3 regions of the Nonomuraea sp. NPDC050547 genome follow, and region 2 is predicted to be linked to each of the others. Evidence: riboswitches for the same ligand, from Rfam matches in the RefSeq annotation. Region 2 holds a riboswitch; each other region holds the start of a gene.
The links. A riboswitch is a leader RNA that binds a small molecule or an ion and turns the genes downstream of it on or off. The one in region 2 is predicted to bind cobalamin.
Positions count from the first base shown of each region.

Region 1: linked by a shared signal. The riboswitch ahead of ACIBHY_RS52775 (hypothetical protein) and the one ahead of ACIBHY_RS40035 ((2Fe-2S)-binding protein) in region 2 are both predicted to bind cobalamin.
Region 3: linked by a shared signal. The riboswitch ahead of ACIBHY_RS04485 (ABC transporter substrate-binding protein) and the one ahead of ACIBHY_RS40035 ((2Fe-2S)-binding protein) in region 2 are both predicted to bind cobalamin.

Region 1 covers NZ_JBITGW010000036.1:10,408-15,172, forward strand. The annotation lists gene ACIBHY_RS52755 (hypothetical protein) at 1-312, opposite strand, end outside; gene ACIBHY_RS52760 (hypothetical protein) at 451-825, opposite strand; gene ACIBHY_RS52765 (hypothetical protein) at 866-1,555, shown strand; gene ACIBHY_RS52770 (SMP-30/gluconolactonase/LRE family protein) at 1,634-2,557, shown strand; cobalamin riboswitch at 2,840-3,043, shown strand; gene ACIBHY_RS52775 (hypothetical protein) at 3,087-3,899, shown strand; gene ACIBHY_RS52780 (DUF418 domain-containing protein) at 4,232-4,765, opposite strand, start outside.
Region 2 covers NZ_JBITGW010000019.1:128,738-133,502, reverse strand. The annotation lists gene ACIBHY_RS40050 (ABC transporter ATP-binding protein) at 1-466, shown strand, start outside; gene ACIBHY_RS40045 (hypothetical protein) at 773-1,174, shown strand; gene ACIBHY_RS40040 (ATP-binding cassette domain-containing protein) at 1,397-1,819, shown strand; cobalamin riboswitch at 1,783-1,982, shown strand; gene ACIBHY_RS40035 ((2Fe-2S)-binding protein) at 2,150-2,833, shown strand; gene ACIBHY_RS40030 (YcaO-like family protein) at 3,075-4,226, shown strand; gene ACIBHY_RS40025 (LLM class F420-dependent oxidoreductase) at 4,247-4,765, shown strand, end outside.
Region 3 covers NZ_JBITGW010000001.1:957,118-961,882, forward strand. The annotation lists gene ACIBHY_RS04475 (fumarate reductase/succinate dehydrogenase flavoprotein subunit) at 1-2,379, shown strand, start outside; gene ACIBHY_RS04480 (PepSY domain-containing protein) at 2,407-3,018, opposite strand; cobalamin riboswitch at 3,145-3,267, shown strand; gene ACIBHY_RS04485 (ABC transporter substrate-binding protein) at 3,307-4,317, shown strand; gene ACIBHY_RS04490 (FecCD family ABC transporter permease) at 4,326-4,765, shown strand, end outside.

The DNA of each region.
Region 1 (4,765 bases), on a different contig from region 2:
GGTGACGCCGTCCCAGGCGGTGACGCGGCTCTTCCACTGGCCGTTCTTCTGGTAGCGGAACCAGGCGTAGCCCTTCTTGCCGCCGGCCTTGTCGAAGCCCTTCCAGCTGATCCGCCACACACCGGGGCCGGTCTTCTGCACGACGCCGCGGGTGTAGGCCTTGCCGTCGCTGGAGAACAGCTTCTTCCAGGCCACGATGCCCGACTGGCTCTGTGCGGCGGTGGTGGCGCTCTGCGCGTTGGCGGCGGGCGCGATGGCCAGACCGGCGGCGATCGAACCGGCGATGGCCGTGGCGGCGAGAAGCTTACGCATGATTCCTGACTCCCATCAGTGGTGGTGCCGGTGGTGTCCGGCAACGCAGAACCTAGGAAGGATCCGGAGCGACATCCGCGTCCAAATCCACACAGAGCGAAAGAACTTCGCGCCTGGTCTACGGCGTGGCGACCACCCTCACACGGCCGCTGTGGGGAGGCTCGGGACGGCGGATCCGGGGTCGGTACCGGCGAAGGCCAGCCCGATGACGAAGCCCGCGACCTCCTCAAGCTGGCGCGCCCGATCCAGCGGCCCCAGCACGGCCGGGAGTCCGCCGACATCGCGGACCAGGTCGCCGACGACGCGCAACGCCCGCGGATCGTCACCGCACATCGCCACCGTGACGGGGGGTCCGCCGCCGGCGCGGGTCCACTGGGCGGAGGGGAAGACGTTGAAGGCCTTCACGACGTGCGCGCCGGGAGCCAGCGCGGCGATCCGCTGTGCCATCGCCTCGCCGGGGCCGTTCAGCACCACGCCCACGCCGTGCTCGACGGCGTTCGTCGGATCGATCAACGGGGTTCCCGCCAGCGAGCCGCCCGAGCACGACCCCCTCGTGCTCGCCTGGCTTCGAGCCCGGCCGTCGGGCGACGATCCGCTGCTCGGCTCACTGTTGCCGCGGATCTTCGAGGCCGAGGGCGCCGGCCGCGTCCTGCGTGAGGAGCGTGGGGAACCCGTCCCCACCCGCTGGCCGGCCTTGCTCCGGCGGCTGCCGGCCGAGGGCCGGGTGTCGCGGGCGGAACTGCTCGACGGGTGCCTGCGCCGGTTCCTGCGTGGCGGGGACGAGATCGGGCTGCGCTTCTTCGTGCGGCTGCACCACCTGCTCGACCCGACGCCGCAGGAGGCCGGCGCGCGCGTACGCGACTATCTGCGGTTGCTGCCCGCCGCTCCCGGCGCGGTCGCGGAGCTGGCGCTCGCCCAGATCGGGTACGGCGGCGCCGCCGCGGCAGGCGAGGTCGTCGAGACGATCGGCGCGCTGACGTTCCGGCCTGAGGCCAGGCTCGCCCTGGAGGGCCTGCGCCGGTTGGAACGGGAGCTGCCGCATGCCGCCGAGCCGGCGCCCGCGCTGGCGGCCGCGTTCGGGCACGCCTCCTACGAGGTCCAGGGGCGGGCGGCCAGGATCGCGCTCAGGCACGCCGCCGCCTTCGCCCCGGGCGGTGCGGCCATCGCCGAGGCCGCGCCGCTGCTGCCCGCGGCGCTCGGTGTGAAGGTGACGGCCGTGTACGGCGGGAGCCCCGCCCGTTAGCCGGAGGCCTCGCGGCACTTGCGCACGGCGCCCGGCGATCTAGCGTGGGTCCCGAGACGATTGGAAAGAGGGCATCAGATGCTGCGAACCATCAGGCTCCTTTGCGCGATTGTCACGACCCTCGTCCTGGCCGTCGCCACCGGCGCTCCCGCCGGGGCGGCCGCGGACCGGGAGTTACCCGAGTCGATCCCGTTGCCCGACGGCTTCCGGCCCGAGGGCATCGCCATCGGCTCCGGCCCGCTCGCCTACTTCGGCTCGCTGGCGAACGGCTCCATCTACCGGGCCGACCTGCGGACCGGGCGCGGCGCGATCATCAGCGAGGGTCCCGGCACCCCGTCCGTCGGGATGAAGATCGACGAGCGCGGACGCCTGTTCGTGGCGGGCGGCACGGCCGGGGACGCCCGCGTCGTCGACACCCGCACCGGCCGGGTCCTGGCCTCCTACCGGCTGGCCACCGCCGCCGGATTCGTCAACGACGTCATCCTCACCCGCGACGCCGCGTGGTTCACCGACTCCGCCAACCCGGTGCTCTACAAGCTGCCGCTGCGCGGCGGACGGCTGCCCGCCGACGTGGTGCGGGTCCCGCTCACGGGCGACCTGGTGTACGGCACCGGCATCAACGCCAACGGCATCGCCGCCACCCCCGACGGCCGGGGCCTGATCATCGTGCAGTCGAACACCGGCGGCCTGTTCCGCGTGGACGGCACCGGTACCACCTCCCGGATCGACCTGCACGGCGAGTCGCTGCCGCAGGGCGACGGCCTGCTGCTGCGCGGCCGGACCCTGTACGCGGTGCAGAACCGGATCAACACCGTGGCGGTCCTGCGGCTGAACGCGGCGGGGACCGAGGGCCGCGTGGTCCGGCGGGTGACCAGCGCCCTGTTCGACGTGCCGACGACGGTGGCGGCGTTCGGGTCCCGCCTGTACCTGCCCAATGCCCGCTTCACCACCCCGCCGACCCCCGACACGACGTACGACGCCGTCGCCATCCCCCGCCCCTGACCCGGCACGCGGGCCTCATCGATCGGAGACCAAGGCCCGGCACCCGCACGGCACCACGCCCATGCACGCGGCGCATCCGATCTCCCGGCACACGCGAGATCGGATGCCCGAGCCCCGAGGCGCCCCCGGCCCGAGGCGCGACGCGCGAGATGCCACAGCCCGAACATGCCGCGGTCCGAGGTGCCTCGGCGTGAGATGACGCGACCCCATGCCGGGAACACCTCGCCGCATCACGCCCAGGCCGGGCGAGGCATGGCCGCGTGCGCGACCCGCGCAGGGCATATGCTTCCTCCTGCGGCTGGCCCGGCCCCGTTGAGGGATCGGCGCAAGAGGGAACCCGGTGTGAATCCGGGACTGCCCCGCAGCGGTGAGCGGGAACGACCGCCGTCCACGCAAGCACTGGGCTCCGGCCTGGGAAGCGACGGCCAGTAGGAACGTGTGGGACGCCCGCGAGTCCGAACACCTGCCACCGCCCGCGCGCCGCCCGGTGCGCGGCCCCCAGGGGTTCCGCGAGGGAAAAGGACCCGACGTGAGACAGCGCACCACCGTGCTCGGACGCCCGGCGACCACCACCGGCCTGTGGGAAGGATGGCGGGCGCTCGGCCTGACCGACCTCCCGCTCCACCACCCCACCTTCCGCTCCCCCGCGACCTTCGGCGTCGCGGAGGGGTCGGCGCTCACCCCAGCCACCCGCTTCCGGCTCGACCACGGCGCGCCGCTCGCCGCCTACCTGGCGGTCAGGCGGCTCGGCTTCGAGGTACGCCCGGTGCTACCCGGCCCGCTCGCCTTCCTGCGAAGCACCGGCGGCCGAAGCGCCGGCGGCCCGGGCTTCGATCCACTCAGCCTGCTGGAGGCGTTCCTGGAGCCGTACGCCGAACTGCTGGAGCGGCTGGCCACCGCCGGAGCGCAGGAGGTCCAGCTGGACGAGCCCGCACCGGCCGACCCTGCGGGCCTGCGCCGCCTGGCCCGCGTCTACCGGCGGCTGGGCGAGCTGAGCAACCGTCCCCGGCTGATGGTGTGCCTGTGCTCGGGCGAGGCCGGTCCGGCGCTGGCCGTACTGGGCGGTTCGCGGGTCGAGAGCATCGCCCTGGACTTCGTGACCGCGCCCGGCGCCCTGGACGCCCTCACCCGGATGGGCGGCCTGCCCCGCACGACCGTGGTGGCCGCCGTCGTGGACGGCCGTTCGCCGCACACCGGGCCGGTGGAATCCGCCGCGGCGACGTGCGCCACGATCTCGGGCCTCGCCGACCGGCTCGTGGTGGCCGCCTCCTGCTCACCACGCCAGCCCGCGCCCCTGGAGACCGCCGCCACCGTGGTCCGCGTAGGACTCGGCCATGCCTGAACCCTGCTGACCCCGCCACGATCTTCACGGGCGTCCGTGACGGCCATGTGACCGTCACGTGTGGACCGCTACCTCGCTCGGGGACATGCGTTTGTTCGGTTTCATGTCCGATGCCCCGGAGCTTCCGTCGCTCACCCCGAGGAGGCCGGGGGTCTACGGGCTGCGGGTGCCTGGTGCGGCCGGCCTTCGCGCCTACCGGGAACGGCTGCGCGTCGCGGATGGCGACGGCACGTCTCGAACGTGACGCCCCTCGGCGGTCGCCGGATCGTGATCCTGGGCATCCCCCGCGCTCCGCAGGGCGCCTGCCTGCGGGAGGAAGCGGCCGTCCGGAACTAGCGGTACGACATGCGGCGCACGAGCGCCTCGAACGGGCCCCGGTATCCCTTGCGGTGCATCCAGGCCGCCGCGGGAATCGAGGCCGCCCAGATGACGACGGCGACGGCGAGGCTGGCGGCGAAGCTGAGGTCGTCGCGCAGGCCCAGGGTGAACGGGTAGAAGAGCGCCACCCATACCACCGACTGCGCGAGGTAGAACGTCATCGAGCGCTGCCCGAGGGCGGCCAGGGCGGTGGTGAGGGGGCCGTGGTTGTGGCCGATGCGGACGGCGGCGAGCCCGATGGCCGCGGCCGCGCCGATGCCGCCGATGTAGCCGGTGAAGCTGTGCGCGGCGTACGTCACCCATACGACGGGCGTCGCCACGTCGGGCCAGGTGCCGACGGCCAGGAACGCCGCCGGGAGCCGTCCGACGACCGCGGCGCCGATGCACAGCAAGGCGATCCGCTTCAGGAGAGCCATGTGCTGTCCCGGCTCGTCGAGGATCTTCTTGCGGGCGGCCAGGAGTCCCCACGCCATGCCGGGGATCGCGAA
Region 2 (4,765 bases):
GACCGGCCTGCAACGACACGAGGGCGAGGTGTCGCTGGACGGGCGGCGGCTCGGCCGGGCCGAACGCCAGCGTGTGAGCGGCATCGTCATGCAGGACGTGCAACGGCAACTGTTCACCGACAGCGTGAGCGCCGAGCTCAGGCTCAGCGGGTCCGGCGCGCCGCAGGTCGGCGGCCTCCTGCGTGACCTCGACCTCGAGTCCCTGCGGGACCGGCACCCGTTGTCCCTCTCGGGCGGGCAGCAGCAACGCCTGGTCGTCGCCGCGGCCCGGCTCGGCGCTCGCCGGATCGTCGTGTTCGACGAGCCCAGCTCCGGCGTCGACCGCCGTCACCTGCACTCCGTCGCGCGGATCATGCGCGAGCTCGCGGCCGAAGGCGTCACCGTGCTCGTCATCAGCCACGACGACGATCTTCTGGCCCTCGCCGCCGACCAGGAGCTCAGGCTCAGGGCCCTCGGTGGAGCGTGAGCGAGAAAGGTGCCGATCACCTGGCCGGCCGGGCCATCCGCGTCGGTGGGGTCGGGTCGGACCCGCCATGCGCCTGTTGAGGTATGCGTTGGGCCAGCTCACGGCGAGGTTGGCCGTGCACGGCGTGCGCCGGCTCCGCCCCTCAGGAGAGGGTGCCGCTTCGCCTGGCCCATCTCGCTGCAAGCCGGCCTGACCGGGAACTTGGGGTAGGTTGCCGTAGTTATCGCGATATATCTTGACTTGGAGTGCAACGCGACATATCGTGACTTCCCGGCGATGCGTATCGACCCCTGGAGGGACGATCTCATGAACGAACTGGTGCCTGTCCTGGTTGTCCTCTTCATCGTCGTCCTCGTGCTGCTGTCGGTCTTGCAACTGGCCCTCGTGTGCGGCGCGCCATGGGGGAGCCTGGCATGGGGTGGGCGGCACCGGGTCCTACCGGGACCACTGCGGGTTGGCAGCGGTATCGCGCTGGTGCTCTATGTCGCGTTCGCAGTCGTGGTCGTGGACCGTGTCGGATGGATCGACGTGGTGGCAGACCCCGTCGCGGGTATCGGCACCTGGGCGGTGTTCGGGTTCGCCGTGCTCAGCGTCATCCCCAATGCGGTGTCCCGAAGCAAGCCGGAGCGGTATGTGGGAACATCCGCCGCGTTCATGCTCGCCGCGGCCAGCCTCGTCGTCGCGCTCAACGCGGCGTCGATTTCGTAAGCCGTCCTCGAACACTGCGGCTGCCGACAATCCCGTCCGGCCAGGTCGTGGTCTTGGAACGGCAGCTCGGCGCCGATGCGCGGGTGAGGTTCGCTCCCGAGGACCGCTTCTTCCCGGCGGAGCTCCTGACCGCACTGCCCCGCGCGGTCCTGCACAGGCTGCGGCTTGTGGTCGGCCCGGACGCCATCCTGCGCCGGCACCGCGAGTCCGTGAGGCAGCAGCATGCCCGGACCTGTCGGCCGAAGCGGCGAGGGCGCCCAGCCGCAGTCCGTCATCTCCGCCGCCACGGCCGCCCAGGCCCACGAGTTCGGGACCCGCCTGTCCGGCGGCCGGCGCCAGCGCATCGCCATCGCCCGCGCCATCCTCAAGGACGCGCCCATCCTCGTCATGGACGAAGCCGTCTCCAGCCTCGACACCGAAAGCGAGCAGGAGGTCGCCGCCGCCGTGGCCTCCGTCCGTCGCGACCGCACCACGCTGATCATCGCCCACCGGCTGTCCACCATCCTGACCGCCGACCGCATCGTGGTACGGGAATCCCGCCGCGTCGCCGAGACCGGCACCCATGAGGCTCCTGACCGGCGATGGCGCCTACACCCGCCTCATATCCGCCCAACTGACCGGATCCGTGTCATGATGGCCGGGTAAAGGCGAGCGCGGACTGAGGAAGCCGGTGTGACTCCGGCGCGGTCCCGCCACTGTGATCGGCGAGCGGATCCCCTCGACGCCACCACCCTTCCCCGGGGGTGGGAAGGCGGGGACGAGCATCGACCCGAGAGCCAGGAGACTCACGCGGTCGCCTCCTCGACGACCTGGGGCGGATTTCCCCGGAGAGGAGCAGGCCATGGCGCCTGAAGAACGATGGCGTGCCGTCGGCCGCTCGATCCCGCCGTGAGTAGTCCCTGATCTCTCCAGAAACTGCCGGATTTGCCGTCCGGCCATTTAGTCATTCCCTTTTTGAGAATGGAGCCTGGAGTTATGGAAGCGGCGTCGGAAGAGTCCGTCCGCAGCACGCTCGAGGAAATCGCCGAATTCGGTTCGTTCTTCGCTCCGCACCTTGGCGGCGACCCCGCGGGATGGCACGACGTGAGCGCCGACTACGCGCGCGGACTCACCGATCTGGTCGAGGCGACCGCCGCCAGGTACGACACCGCCGAGTTGCGCATCGGCGCCTCCATCGCCCAGCTGAGCCACGCCGCGCGCCTCTGGTCGCCTGTCGTGGGCGCCGTGCTCACCCGCGGAGTCATCCCCGACCTGACCCGGCTCGACCGCGCCGACGACGACTCACGCCTGCGGCTGCCCACGCTCGCGGGATGGCATGCAGGGACGGAAGGCCAGGTCGCCGCCCTGCTCTACGACATGGTGGTGCGCCGCCACCTCGAACCGTTCGCGCGCGGCCTGCGGGTGAAAGTCGCCCCCGGACTCCTGTATGGCAACGCCGCCTCGGCCGTCGCCGAAGCCGGACGTGCCGTGGCAACCGCCCGCCCGGAGCTCGCCCCCCGGGCCGCTCGGCTGGTGAACCTGCTGCTGGCCACTGGCGGGCTGGCCGGGAAAGGCTCCCTCACCTCTCCAGAACTCGCGTTCCGGCGCACCACGTGCTGTCTCTATTACCGGGTGCCGGACGGCGATAAATGCGGGGACTGCGCCCTGCTGGACAAATGAATTCTTGAAATCCCGGTGAGCCTGTGCCTAAACTTCTTGCGAAGAGTTCGCAACTGCATCACTTGTGCAGAATGCCGAAGGAGGACGCACATGGCGCACCACGGTTTCGCCGAACCCGATGACCCGCAGACCTGCCTGAAGTCCCACACCCCCGCGGTGGACTCGCCGTTCGAGTGGCGTGAGGACGACGACGAGTAAGACCTGATTTCCCGGTCCCGGCACACCCAGGAAGGTCTTGCTCATGATCCGCGAAGTGCGCCGGGACCGGCCACGCCACCCTGTCGTCGCCAGCATGGTCTCGTACACCGCTGTTCAAGGGACAGAGGTGACCGGTGGCGCGGCCCTCGGTGACGAAGACGCAGCTCGCCTGGCCGCGATCGGGGAGGCGATCGAGCGCCATTGCGCCAACCAGGTGCCCGGCGGCCTGACCCGAGCCGCCCACCGAGATCTGACCGAACCCGCACTCGACCCTCGGGACTTCGCCCTCTATTCTCCCGCCCAGTACGCGGCCAAGGGCTTTCCGTTCGTCCCGATGACCCGGGAACTGGAGATCACCTGGGTGCCCGCCGAGGACCTGACCTCGGGGGAGCGGGTCCTGGTGCCCGCCTCGCTGGTCTACGTCAACTACTTCACCGGCCCACGCCGCGGCGAGCCGTACACCAACTACCCGGTCCTGGCCGGTACCGCCGCCGGCCCGACGCGGGAGCAGGCGAGGCGGGCGGCCCTGCGTGAAGTGCTGGAACGTGACGCGGTCACGCTCTGGTGGGCCGGCCGCCATGAAGCCGCCCCGCTCCCGGTGCCCGAGACGGGCCCGCTGGCCACCGCGCTGGGCGAGGCGGCGACGTCCGGGCTGACGGTCACGCCGCTGGAGATTCCATCGGAATTCGGGGCGATCGTCGCCGGGGTCTTCGTCGAGGACCGCGAGCGCGGGATCGTGGGATTCGGCAGCGCCTGCCGGGAGACCGCTGAGGAGGCCGCAGCCAAGGCGTTCACCGAGGCCATCGGCACCTATGAGACCGGCCGCGTGCTGCTGCGCCTGGATCCCGGACCACCGTACCTGCCACGCCGCGCCGACCGCCGCTACCTCGACGACCTGCGGCGCGGCTGGCGTTCGGTCAACGACGTGCGCCTGCACGTCCAGCTCTACCTGGATGTACGCCTGCGGGGCGAGACGCTCGACCGCTTGCGCCACCCCGCAGGATCGCCCGCCAGGGGCGCGGCGACCTTCCGGGCCTACGCCGTGGACCTCACCGTCGCAGGCATGGACCTGCACGTCGCCCGGGTCATCGTGCCCGGCCTGTCCTGCAACGCCCCGGCCGCGTTCCCGTTCATGGGCGGGAGCCGGATCCCGCCGTCATCAGATCTGACACCGGTGCCCCTGCCCTTCGCGTGAACCCAGGAGGAGACGAAGACATGCGGCTCGGACTTGCGATGGGCTACGGCGGCGAGCCGATGGAGGAGGTGCTGCCGGCGATCCGGCACGCCGAGAGCATCGGCGTCGACTCCGTGTGGAGCGTGGAGGAGTACGGACCGGACGCCGTCAGCGTGCTCGGCTACCTGGCCGCCGTGACCGAGCGCATCGAGCTGGGCACCGCGATCATGCAGATCCCGGCCCGTACACCGGCCGCCACGGCGATGACCGCGATGACGCTGGACGTGCTGTCGCGCGGCCGGTTCCAGCTCGGCCTCGGGCTGTCGGTGCCGTGGATCGTGGAGGGCTGGCACGGCCTGCCGTACGACCGGCCGCTGCGCCGCACCCGGGAGTACGTCGAGATCGTGCGTAAGGCCATCGCGCGCGAGGAACGGGTGGAGTACGCCGGCGAGCTGTACCGCCTGCCGTACACGGGTGCGGGCTCCACGGGGCGGGCGCGGCCGATCCGCTCGGAGATGACACCGCTCCGGCCGCGCATTCCGCTGTATCTGGCGGCCATT
Region 3 (4,765 bases), on a different contig from region 2:
TACCAGACGGCCACGCGCGGCCACGAGATGGTCCGCCGCCTGGAGCGCTACGGCGTGAAGTTCGAGAAGGACGAGTACGGCGAGTACGCCGTGCGGCGCGTGCACCGCTCGGGCAGCTACGTGCTGCCGATGCCGGAGGGCAAGGACGTCAAGAAGGTCCTCTACCGGGTGCTGCGCAGGCGCGACATCCGGGACAAGGTCCGTATCGAGAACCGTGTCATGCCCGTCAGGGTCCTGGTCGACGACGGCAGGGCGGTGGGGATCGCCGGATTCGACACCCGCTCGGGCGCCTTCGTCACGGTCAGGGCGGGCGCGGTGATCCTGGCCACCGGCGCCTGCGGCCGCCTCGGCCTGCCGGCCAGCGGCTACTTGTACGGCACCTACGAGAACCCCACCAACGCCGGCGACGGCTACGCGATGGCCTACCACGCCGGGGCCGAGCTCAGCGGCATCGAGTGCTTCCAGATCAACCCGCTGATCAAGGACTACAACGGGCCCGCCTGCGCGTACGTGGCCAACCCGTTCGGCGGCTACCAGGTCAACAACAGGGGCGAGCGCTTCGTCGACTCCGACTACTGGTCGGGCCAGATGATGGCGGAGGTGGCGGCCGAGATCGCCTCGGCCCGCGGCCCCATCTACCTGAAGCTGACCCATCTGCCGGACGAGACGATCAGCGCGGTGGAGACGATCCTGCACTCGACCGAGCGGCCGACCAGGGGCACCTTCCACGCCGGGCGCGGGCACGACTACCGCACCCACGACGTCGAGATGCACATCTCCGAGATCGGCCTGTGCGGCGGCCACTCCGCCTCCGGCGTCTGGGTGGACGAGCACGGCCGGACCACCGTGCCCGGCCTGTACGCGGCGGGCGACCTGGCCTGCGTCCCCCACAACTACATGATCGGCGCCTTCGTCTTCGGCGACCTGGCCGGAGCCCACGCCGCCGCCGCGGCCACGCCCGTGCCCGCGACGTTGCCGCAGGGGCAGGTGAGCGCCGCCCACGAACTCGTCTACCGCCCGCTGCGCAACCCGGACGGGCCGCCCCAGCAGCAGGTCGAGTACAAGCTGCGCCGCTTCGTCAACGACTACGTCGCCCCGCCCAAGACCGCCGCCAGGCTGGACCTCGCGCTGGAGTCGTTCGAGCGCATGCGCGAGGAGATCGCCTCGATGGGCGCCCGAACCCCGCACGAGCTGATGCGCTGCGCCGAGGTGGACTTCATCCGCGACTGCGCCGAGATGGCCGCCCGCGCCTCCCTCACCCGCACCGAGAGCCGCTGGGGCCTCTACCACGACCGCGCCGACCTGCCCGCCCGCGACGACGGCGCGTGGCTGTTCCACCTGAACCTGCGCAAGCGCGCCGACGGCGCGATGGAGTTCCTCAAGCGCCCGGTCGAGCCCTACCTGGTCCCGGTCGAGGAGTTCGCGCCGTCCGCCGCCGCCCCCGCCGTCCTGGCCGCGCACACCTCCGCCCCGGTACGGCGGGCCGCCCCCGTCACCACCGAGCGCACCGGCGTGGGCCGCCGCTCCCCGCGCATACTCGAGCTGCACCGCCTGGCCGAGGAACAGCCCACCACCGAGCAGCTCGCCCCCTACCTGGCCGACCCCGACCCCAAGGTGCGCAGGGCCGCGATCGCCACCCGCACCGAGACCGTCCCCGACGGCGCCGGCCCCGCCCTGGTCGCCGCCCTCGCCGACGAGCACGGCACGGTACGGCGGGCCGCCGCCACCGGCCTGCGCGAGCTCGCCGAGGTGCTCCGCCCGCCCCTCGACCTGGACGCGGCGCTGGCCGGAGGCGACGCGCTCGTCCGCGCCACCGCCCTGGACCTGCTGCGCGCGCTGCGCCTGGGCGGCAGAGACGTCTTCGCCGCCGCGATCGCCGACGCCGACCACCGGGTGCGCATCGAGGCCATCCGCGGCCTGGTCTCGCTGGACGAGCCGGACCTGGTAGCGGCCGCCGCCGGCGACCCGTCGCGGGAGGTACGAGTCTGGGTGGCCAAGGGGCTCGGCATCATCGGCAAGCCCGCGCCCGTGCTGGAGACGCTGGCCGCCGACGCCGACCCGCTGGTCAGGGCCGCCGCCCTGGAGTCGTCGGCCGGTGCGGGCGGGCCGCTGGTGGCGGCGGCCGTACAGGCGATGGACGACCCGCGGTGGCAGGTGCGGGTGGGCGCGGCCCGCGCGCTCGCCGCCGCCGACCGCGCCAGTGCGCCGGCGCCGCTCGTGGCGGCGCTGTCGGACGAGAACCTCGACGTGCGCAAGGCGGCCGTGCTGGCACTGACCCGCTGGGCGGACACGGCCGAAGCGGGCGCGGCACTGGAGGCGGCGCTGGGCGATCCGGACGCGGACGTGCGCGCTTACGCGCGACGGGCGCTGGCCGGGTAGCGCCGCCTCCTCAGCCCGTCATGTGCGTCAGCCGGTCGATTCCGGCTCGGCTGACGGCGAGACCACGCTGCCGTCGTCCGCCTTGATCTTGACCTTCGCCTTGGTCCCGTCTGCGGCGGTCACGTCGGCCTCCCAGACCACCGTGCCGTTGTCCCTGTCCAGGGACAGCTCGGTGATCTTGCCGTCCGGGTACTCGCCGGCGACCTTCTCCGCGGCGTCGGAGTAGGTGGTCTTGGCCGCCTCGGCCTGCGCCTTGTGCTTGGCCTTCTCCGCGTCGTCGTCGGCCTCCGCCGACGGCGTGCCGACGACCTTCCAGGTCATCGCGTCGACCCGGACCTTGCTCTCGGCGCCGTCCGCGCCGATGATGGTGACCTTCCACACGCCCTCGTCGGAGTCCAGGCCGGTGACCGTGCCCTCCACGGCGGCCAGCGCGGCCTCGCCCGCCTTCTTGACGTCGTCGGCACCGGTACCGGCGTCCGGCGAGCCCATGTCGCTGGGATCGGCCGGCGGTGTGGCAGGACTCTGGACGGCGAGGCCGGCGGTGTTCTGGGCGCCCCCGGAACCGCAGGCCGTGATCGTGAACAGCGCGGCGGCGGCCGCGGCCGCGCGAATAGCGTGCTTCTTAGAATTTTCCCCCATGAGGTGCACGCTGCCCCGAATATCTCCTCGGCATTCCCGCAGGTCAGTAGATCATGAAGGCGTACGGCCTGGTTGGCAGCCCTCCGGATATGCCACGATAGATCCCGAAATAGGCGACGGCGGATCGAGGAAGCCGGTGTGAATCCGGCGCGGTCCCGCCACTGTGATCGGCGAGCGAGCCCCGACGAAGCCACTGCCCTTGCGGGCGGGAAGGCCGGGGTGAGCGTTGACCCGAGAGCCAGGAGACTCACGCGGTCGCCACCTCACGACCTTGGGGCGGATCTCCCCATGAGAGGAACGGTGGACGGCATGCCCTTCCCCGCGAGCCCGCGCGCGCTCGTACCCCTGCTCGTCGCCTCGGCCCTGCTGGCCGGCTGTGCGAGCGCTCCCGCACCGGCCGCCGAACAGGCGGCCGGAGTCCCCGCGGGATTCCCCGTCACCGTCGTCAGCTGCGGCGTCAGCACCACCTACGAGCGGCCGCCCCGCCGGGCCGTCGCGCTCAACCAGCACGCCACCGAGATCATGCTCGCGCTCGGGCTGGAGAAGTCGATGGCGGGCACCGCTTACCTCGATGACGCGATCTTGCCCGAGTACAAGGCCGCCTATGACCGGATCAAGGTACTGGCCAAGGAGTACCCCTCCTTCGAGGCGCTGCTCTCGGCCGAGCCGGACTTCGTCTACGGCGGCTTCGAGAGCGCCTTCGACGCCAAGGAGGGCCGCGGCCGGGACGTGCTGGCCAAGTCCGGCATCGACACCCACGTCAACTCCGAGGAATGCCCGAACGGCCCGGTCACCGCGGCCCAGGCCGAGGAGGAGATCCGTACCATCGGCCGCGTCTTCGGCGTCGGCGAGCGCGCGGAGCGGCAGATCGGCGCCATGCGGACCGTCCTGGACGGCGTTGCGAAGAAGCTCGGCGACGTCGAGCCGGCCAAGGTGTTCGTCTACGACTCCGGCGACAAGACCGCCTTCACCGCGGGCGGCGCCGGGATCGGCAACGAGATGATCAAACTGGCCGGCGGGGCCAACCTCTTCGCCGACCTGCCCAAGGCGTGGGGAAACGTCTCCTTCGAGCAGGTCGCCGAGCGCGCGCCCGAGGTCATCGTCATCTACGACTACGGCCAGACCACGGTCGAGGCCAAGAAGAAGTTCCTGCTGGCCAGCCCAGCGCTCAAGGACGTGCCCGCGATCAAGAAGCAGCGGTTCGCCGTGCTGCCCCTGTCGTCGGCGGTGCTCGGGGTGCGGGTGCCGGCCGGGGTGGAGGCGCTGGCCCGGCAGATCCATCCGGACCGGTTCAAGTGACGCGGGCGGTGCGGCGTGCGCCGTACCCGCTGATCCTCGCGGTGCTCGCCGCCGCGCTGCTGCTGGCCGCGACGGCGGGCGTCGCGGCGGGCTCGGTCGGCCTGCCGTTCGGGGAGGTCTGGTCGATCCTGCTGCACCGGCTCCGGCTGCCGCTGGGCGAGCCCACCTGGCCGGCCGTGCGCGAGACGATCGTCATGGACGTACGGCTGCCGCGGGTGCTGCTCTGCGCGGTCGTCGGCGCCGGGCTGTCGGTCTGCGGCATGGCCCTGCAGGCGCTGGTGCGCAACCCGCTGGCCGACCCGATGCTGCTCGGCGTCTCCTCCGGCGGCACCGTCGGCGCGGTCGCCGTGATGGTGCTCAACCTGTCGGTGTTCGGCGCGCTGACGCTGCCCCTGGCCGCCTTCGCCGGCGCCCTCCTCGCGCTCTTCCTCGTGTACGGCCTGGCCAG